Regions from separate parts of the Streptomyces sp. R-07 genome, predicted to be linked through region 2. Evidence: predicted binding sites of a transcription regulator. Region 2 holds the regulator's gene; each other region holds the start of a gene.

Evidence for each region. The regulator HrcA, encoded in region 2, represses chaperone genes, less so after heat shock. The targets are predictions, from matches to a motif close to TTNGCACTCNGNNNNNCNGAGTGCNAA.
Region 1: groES (co-chaperone GroES) is a predicted target of HrcA. The motif match lies at 1,439-1,465, and genes of this name have one in related genera.
Region 3: groL (chaperonin GroEL) is a predicted target of HrcA. The motif match lies at 1,173-1,199, and genes of this name have one in related genera.

The regions. Positions count from the first base shown of each region.
Region 1 covers NZ_CP183978.1:4,827,702-4,829,966, reverse strand. The annotation lists gene groL (chaperonin GroEL) at 1-920, opposite strand, end outside; gene groES (co-chaperone GroES) at 1,031-1,339, opposite strand; gene ACN9M0_RS22250 (hypothetical protein) at 1,486-1,764, opposite strand; gene ACN9M0_RS22245 (polysaccharide deacetylase family protein) at 1,761-2,265, opposite strand, start outside.
Region 2 covers NZ_CP183978.1:2,539,416-2,541,680, forward strand. The annotation lists gene dnaJ (molecular chaperone DnaJ) at 1-579, opposite strand, end outside; gene hrcA (heat-inducible transcriptional repressor HrcA) at 580-1,599, opposite strand; gene ACN9M0_RS11500 (MBL fold metallo-hydrolase) at 1,748-2,265, shown strand, end outside.
Region 3 covers NZ_CP183978.1:4,405,585-4,407,849, forward strand. The annotation lists gene thrC (threonine synthase) at 1-51, shown strand, start outside; gene ACN9M0_RS20170 (MoaD/ThiS family protein) at 92-367, shown strand; gene ACN9M0_RS20175 (cold-shock protein) at 797-1,000, shown strand; gene groL (chaperonin GroEL) at 1,364-2,265, shown strand, end outside.

The sequences.
Region 1 (2,265 bases), 2.3 Mb from region 2:
AGGCCGACCTCCTCGGCGATGACGGTGGCACCGGTGAGGGTGGCCATGTCGCCGAGCATCGCCTTGCGGCGGTCGCCGAAGCCGGGGGCCTTGACGGCCACGGCGTTGAAGGTGCCACGGATCTTGTTGACGACGAGGGTGGAGAGGGCCTCGCCCTCGACGTCCTCGGCGATGATCAGGAGCGGCTTGCTGGCGCCGGCCTGGATGACCTTCTCCAGGATGGGCAGCAGGTCCTGGATCGAGGAGATCTTGCCCTGGTTGATCAGGATGTACGGGTCGTCGAGGACGGCCTCCATACGCTCCTGGTCGGTGACCATGTACGGGGACAGGTAGCCCTTGTCGAAGGCCATGCCCTCGGTGAAGTCGAGCTCCAGGCCGAAGGTGTTGGACTCCTCGACGGTGATGACACCGTCCTTGCCGACCTTGTCCATCGCCTCGGCGATGAGCTCGCCGACCTGCTGGTCCTGCGCGGAGAGCGCGGCGACGGCGGCGATGTCGGACTTGTCCTCGATCGGGCGCGCGGTGGCGAGCAGCTCGTCGGAGACGGCCTTGACGGCGGCGTCGATGCCCTTCTTCAGGGCGGCCGGGGAGGCGCCGGCGGCGACGTTGCGCAGACCCTCGCGGACCAGGGCCTGGGCGAGCACGGTGGCGGTGGTGGTGCCGTCACCCGCGATGTCGTTGGTCTTGGTCGCCACCTCCTTCACCAGCTGGGCGCCGAGGTTCTCGTACGGGTCGTCGAGCTCGACCTCGCGGGCGATCGTGACACCGTCGTTGGTGATGGTGGGGGCGCCGAACTTCTTGTCGATGACGACGTTGCGGCCCTTGGGGCCGATCGTCACCTTCACCGTGTCGGCAAGCTTGTTGACGCCGCGCTCAAGGGCGCGACGGGCGTCCTCGTCGAACTTCAGGATCTTCGCCATGGGAGCGGTTCAGCCCTCTCGGAATGGGGTGGAACGAACTGCGCCCCCGGACGCCCGGTGCGGGGTCAAGGGGCGCAGCTCAAAGCATCTGCTTCAGATACTTCGGTGAATTACTTCTCGACGATCGCGAGCACGTCGCGAGCCGAGAGGACGAGGTACTCCTCGCCGTTGTACTTCACCTCGGTGCCGCCGTACTTGCTGTACAGCACGATGTCGCCGGTCTTGACGTCGAGCGGCAGACGCTCGCCGTTCTCGAAGCGGCCCGGGCCCACGGCCAGGACGACGCCCTCCTGGGGCTTCTCCTTGGCGGTGTCCGGAATGACCAGGCCAGAGGCGGTGGTCTGCTCGGCGTCGAGCGGCTGGACCACAATGCGGTCCTCGAGCGGCTTGATGGCAACCTTGGAGCTGGTGGTCGTCACGATCCGACCTCCCCCTTCGGAGATCTCACGGGGTTAACTGTCTGAGGTGGCGACCAGGTGGATCCGTCGTCGCGGGTGCCGGACCTGCCCGTCGCTGTGTTGGCACTCTCCAGTGGGGAGTGCCAGAGCCGAGACTATGACCGCGATTAGCACTCGGTCAAGCGGAGTGCCAATTCATCGCTCCGTGGCGCGATCGCGGGCCCGGCCGCAGGCGCGACCGTACGGCGCGATCCCGCCTCTTCGCAGCTCTTCGCGTCCACGACCGCCCGTACGTGCGGGGCCGCCGCGGGTGGGGGGCTCACCCGTTCCGCCGCCTTCCGGCCGAGCCGTTCGATCGGGTCGACCGAGGAGGCGCAGGCCGGGAGGGCGAGGAGCGCGCCGGCCACGGTCAGCAGGGCGGTCCACCGCCGCGCCCGCCCTCTCACACGTAGTCCTCGAGCTTCGCGACCGCGTACCCCTTGGCCGTGATCACGTTCATCACGTTGCGGATCATGTCGGGCATGCTGCCCTTCCAGTCCCCCTTGCCCCGGAAGTGGGTGAGCACGATGTCGCCGGGGTGCAGGTCCCGGTCCCACTCGCGCCACTCCATGTGGTCGGGGAAGGCCTCGGCGGCCCAGAGCGGGACCGCCTTGACGCCGCAGCTCTTCGCGGCGACCAGGGTGTCCTCGTTGTAGTTGCCGTACGGCGGGCGGAAGAGCGGGGGCCGCTTGCCGAAGCGCTTCTCGATGACGTCCTGCATGCCGCAGATCTCGCGCTTCTGCTCGCTGTACGAGAGTCCGGGCAGGTAGCGGTGGCGGAGGGTGTGGTTGTGCAGCGAGACGCCGGACTCCTGCGACTTCTGCATCTTCGCGAAGTAGCCGTAGTCGTCCTTGACGAGGTAGTCGCTGAGGAAGGCGCTGTAGGGGATCCGCAGCTCGTTCATCATC
Region 2 (2,265 bases):
GCCGAAGCCCTGGCACTGCGGGCAGGGCCGGGAGGTCATGACCTGGCCGAGGAAGGACCGGGTGACCTGGGAGACCTCGCCGCGGCCGCGGCACATGTCACAGGTCTGCGCGGTGGTGCCGGGCGCGGCACCCTCACCCGAACAGGTGGTGCAGACGACCGCCGTGTCGACCTGGATGTCCTTGGTCGTGCCGAAGGCCGCCTCGTTGAGGTCGATCTCCAGACGGATCATGGCGTCCTGGCCGCGGCGGGTGCGCGAGCGCGGGCCGCGCTGCGAGGCCGTGCCGAAGAAGGCGTCCATGATGTCGGAGAAGTTGCCGAAGCCACCGGCCCCGAAGCCGCCCGCGCCGCCTCCGCCGGAGGCCGACAGCGGGTCGCCGCCCAGGTCGTAGACCTGCTTCTTCTGCGGGTCCGAGAGGACCTCGTAGGCGGCGTTGATCTCCTTGAAGCGTTCCTGCGTCTTCGGATCGGGATTGACGTCCGGGTGCAGCTCGCGCGCGAGCCTCCGGAACGCCTTCTTGATCTCGTCCTGGGAAGCGTCGCGGCGCACGCCGAGTACGGCGTAGTAGTCCGTGGCCACTTACGACTCCGCCAGGATCTGTCCGACGTAACGTGCCACTGCGCGTACCGCTCCCATCGTTCCGGGGTAGTCCATGCGGGTCGGTCCGACCACGCCGAGTTTGGCGACTGCCTCGCCGCCCGAACCGTAGCCGACCGAGACGACGGACGTGGAGCTCAGCCCCTCGTGGGCGTTCTCGTGCCCGATGCGTACGGTCATGCCCGATTCCTTGGCCTCGCCGAGCAGCTTGAGGAGCACGACCTGCTCCTCCAGGGCTTCCAGGACGGGCCTGATCATCAGGGGGAAGTCGTGTCCGAAGCGGGTGAGATTGGCGGTTCCGCCGATCATCAGCCGCTCCTCGTGCTCCTCGACGAGCGATTCGAGGAGGGTCGCGAGCACGGTCGAGACCGTGGCGCGGTCCTCGACCTCCTCGAAGGACTCGGGGAGGTCCTGCACCAGCTGCGGCACGTCGGCGAACCGGCGGCCGACGACCCGGCTGTTGAGCCGGGCCCGGAGATCGGCGAGCGAGGTCTCGCCGAAGGGGGCGGGGCAGTCGACGAGGCGCTGCTCGACCCGGCCGGTGTCCGTGATGAGGACGAGCATCAGGCGGGCGGGGGCCAGCGAGAGCAGTTCCACGTGCCGGACGGTCGAGCGGGTCAGCGAGGGGTACTGCACGACGGCGACCTGGCGGGTCAGCTGGGCGAGCAGCCGTACGGTACGCCCGACGACGTCGTCGAGGTCGACGGCTCCGTCGAGGAAGTTGTGGATCGCGCGCCGCTCGGGCGTCGACAGCGGCTTGACGCCGGCGAGCCGGTCGACGAAGAGCCGGTAGCCCTTGTCGGTCGGGATGCGGCCGGCACTGGTGTGAGGCTGGGCGATGAAGCCCTCCTCCTCCAGGACGGCCATGTCGTTGCGCACGGTGGCGGGCGACACGCCGAGCTTGTGGCGCTCGGTGAGCGCCTTGGAGCCGACGGGCTCCTCCGTCCCGACGTAGTCCTGGACGATGGCGCGCAGGACCTCGAGTCTGCGTTCGCTGAGCATCGTGCGCACCTCCAGCTGTCGTCGTCGTTCCGGTTGCTCCGCTTTTGGCACTCGCCCTGTCCGAGTGCCAGCGATCCCCCGGCCAGTGTACGGCGGCGGGCATCGCTCCTGGCAAGGAGGCGGCGCCCGCACCGGTTAGCGTCGCCCCATGGACATCGATTGGGAAGCGTACGGCTGGGAGCGGCTGGCGGACGGCGTCGGCAGGCGCCGACTGCCCGGCTGGGACGCCACGGTGGGCCTGGTCGTGGGCTCCCGGGCGCTGCTGCTGTACGACACGGGGTCCTCGCTCGCGGAGGGCGCCGAGCTGCGGGCCCAGGTGACGGGACTCACGGGCGGCCGGAAGGTGACGCACATCGCACTCAGCCACCCCCACTTCGACCACGTCTTCGGCACGGCGGCGTTCGCGGGCGCGGAGGTCTTCGGCGCGGTGGGTTCGGACGATCTCCTCGCCAGTGCGCGGGAGCGGGAGGAACTGCGCCTGGACGGGGTGCGGCAGGGACTGGACGCGACGGCGGCCGCGGAGGCGGCGGACGTCCTGGTGGCCCCGCGGCACGTGGTCTCGGGCGAGTGGACGCTCGACCTGGGCGACCGCCAGGTCCTCCTGGCGAACGTGGGCCCCGGCCACACGGGCCACGACCTGGCGCTCTGCGTTCCGGGGCCGCGCGA
Region 3 (2,265 bases), 1.9 Mb from region 2:
ACCATCCGCCCGAGCCTGGACGCGTTCCGCGACGCGGGCCTGGCGCTCTGAGCCGGTCCGCTTTCCTGGCCCACTGAAAGGTTTCGAAGACATGGCCGTGAACGTCCGCATCCCCACCATCCTCCGCACCTACACGGGCGGTCAGTCCGAGGTCCAGGCCGAGGGCACGACCCTCGCCGAGGTCATCGCGGACCTGGAGAAGAACCACGCGGGCATCGCCGCCCGCGTCCTGGACGACCAGGGCAAGCTGCGCCGCTTCGTCAACGTGTACGTCAACGACGACGACGTGCGCTTCGAGCAGGGCCTGGAGACGGCCACCCCGGCCGGTGCGGGCGTCTCGATCATCCCCGCCGTCGCCGGAGGCTGACCGTCGAGCACAGTGCCGCCGGGTGCTGATTCTTCGCCAAGGCTTACCAGTCAGTACGAATTGCCCCTTCCGCGCGATAAGCGGAGGGGGCAATTCTGCATGGTTGAGCGGGGTAGAGTTGGGGAAGTCCCCTCCGCTGCTCATGCCGGGTGCATATGAGAATGCGTCCCCGCACGACAAGAAGCAGCCAAAGTGTCTGCGCGTTGTGTACGTTCTGCGCGCTTTGCCGGGCCCGACTTGCCCCGTAATTCAGGGGATTCTCCCCAATTCCCCTTTCCTGAGTGCGCAGAATTCTCGGTCGATTGACCTGTTGCAGAGGGCAGTTGGGCAGATACATTCAGCGGCGGTCGACGCGTTCCGGCGCAGGGTCTGACCCGGGTTCCGCGAAGTGCGGGTCCCGCGCAAGGGCCAGTAATAGGGGAGTTAGGCATGGCTCAGGGCACCGTCAAGTGGTTCAACGCGGAGAAGGGCTACGGCTTCATCGCGGTAGACGGTGGTGCGGATGTTTTCGTCCACTACAGCGCGATCCAGATGGATGGCTACCGCAGCCTCGAAGAGGGCCAGCGGGTCGAGTTCGAGATCTCGCAGGGCCAGAAGGGTCCGCAGGCGGACATGGTCAAGCTCGCCGTCTGAGCGCGGCGCGATCGGCCACCGACGCAACGCCGTCGAGGGGTCCGCATCCCTGAGGGGATGCGGACCCCTCGTGCGTTCCCGGCCTTCCTCCGCGTACGTCCCGATCGTCGGGAGTCGCTTGCAGCCGCCCGTCGCCCGACCACCACACCTCATCGACGTTCCTTCGGAACGGCTTGCACTCCCCTAGGTCGAGTGCTAATCATTGGCGTTAGCACTCTGAAGGTGAGAGTGCTTACGAGGATCGGGCAGATGAGGCCCGCGGCCAGGTGGGGCAAGGAACCATCGGGTACGCAGGCCGTCCGTCGCGGGCGTCGGCGCGGTCCTGGAGCGTTATCCACCCCATGTCCGGGAGGACCACTTCACATGGCCAAGATCATCGCGTTCGACGAGGAGGCCCGGCGCGGTCTCGAGCGCGGCATGAACCAGCTCGCTGACGCCGTCAAGGTCACCCTCGGCCCCAAGGGCCGCAACGTCGTCCTCGAGAAGAAGTGGGGCGCCCCCACGATCACCAACGATGGTGTCTCCATCGCCAAGGAGATCGAGCTCGAGGACCCGTACGAGAAGATCGGCGCCGAGCTGGTCAAGGAAGTCGCCAAGAAGACGGACGACGTCGCCGGCGACGGTACGACCACCGCCACCGTCCTCGCCCAGGCGCTCGTCCGCGAGGGCCTCCGCAACGTCGCCGCCGGTGCCAACCCGATGGCCCTCAAGCGCGGTATCGAGAAGGCCGTCGAGGCCGTCTCCGGTGCCCTGCTCGAGCAGGCGAAGGATGTCGAGACCAAGGAGCAGATCGCTTCCACGGCCTCCATCTCCGCCGCCGACACCCAGATCGGCGAGCTCATCGCCGAGGCGATGGACAAGGTCGGCAAGGAAGGCGTCATCACCGTCGAGGAGTCCCAGACCTTCGGTCTGGAGCTGGAGCTCACCGAGGGCATGCGCTTCGACAAGGGCTACATCTCGGCGTACTTCGCGACCGACATGGAGCGCATGGAGGCGTCGCTCGACGACCCGTACCTCCTGATCGTCAACTCCAAGATCTCCTCCGTGAAGGACCTCCTTCCGCTCCTGGAGAAGGTCATGCAGTCGGGCAAGCCGCTGCTGATCATCGCCGAGGACGTCGAGGGCGAGGCCCTGTCGACCCTGGTCGTCAACAAGATCCGCGGCACCTTCAAGTCCGTCGCGGTCAAGGCCCCGGGCTTCGGCGACCGCCGCAAGGCGATGCTGAACGACATCGCCATCCTCACGGGCGGCACGGTCATCTCCGA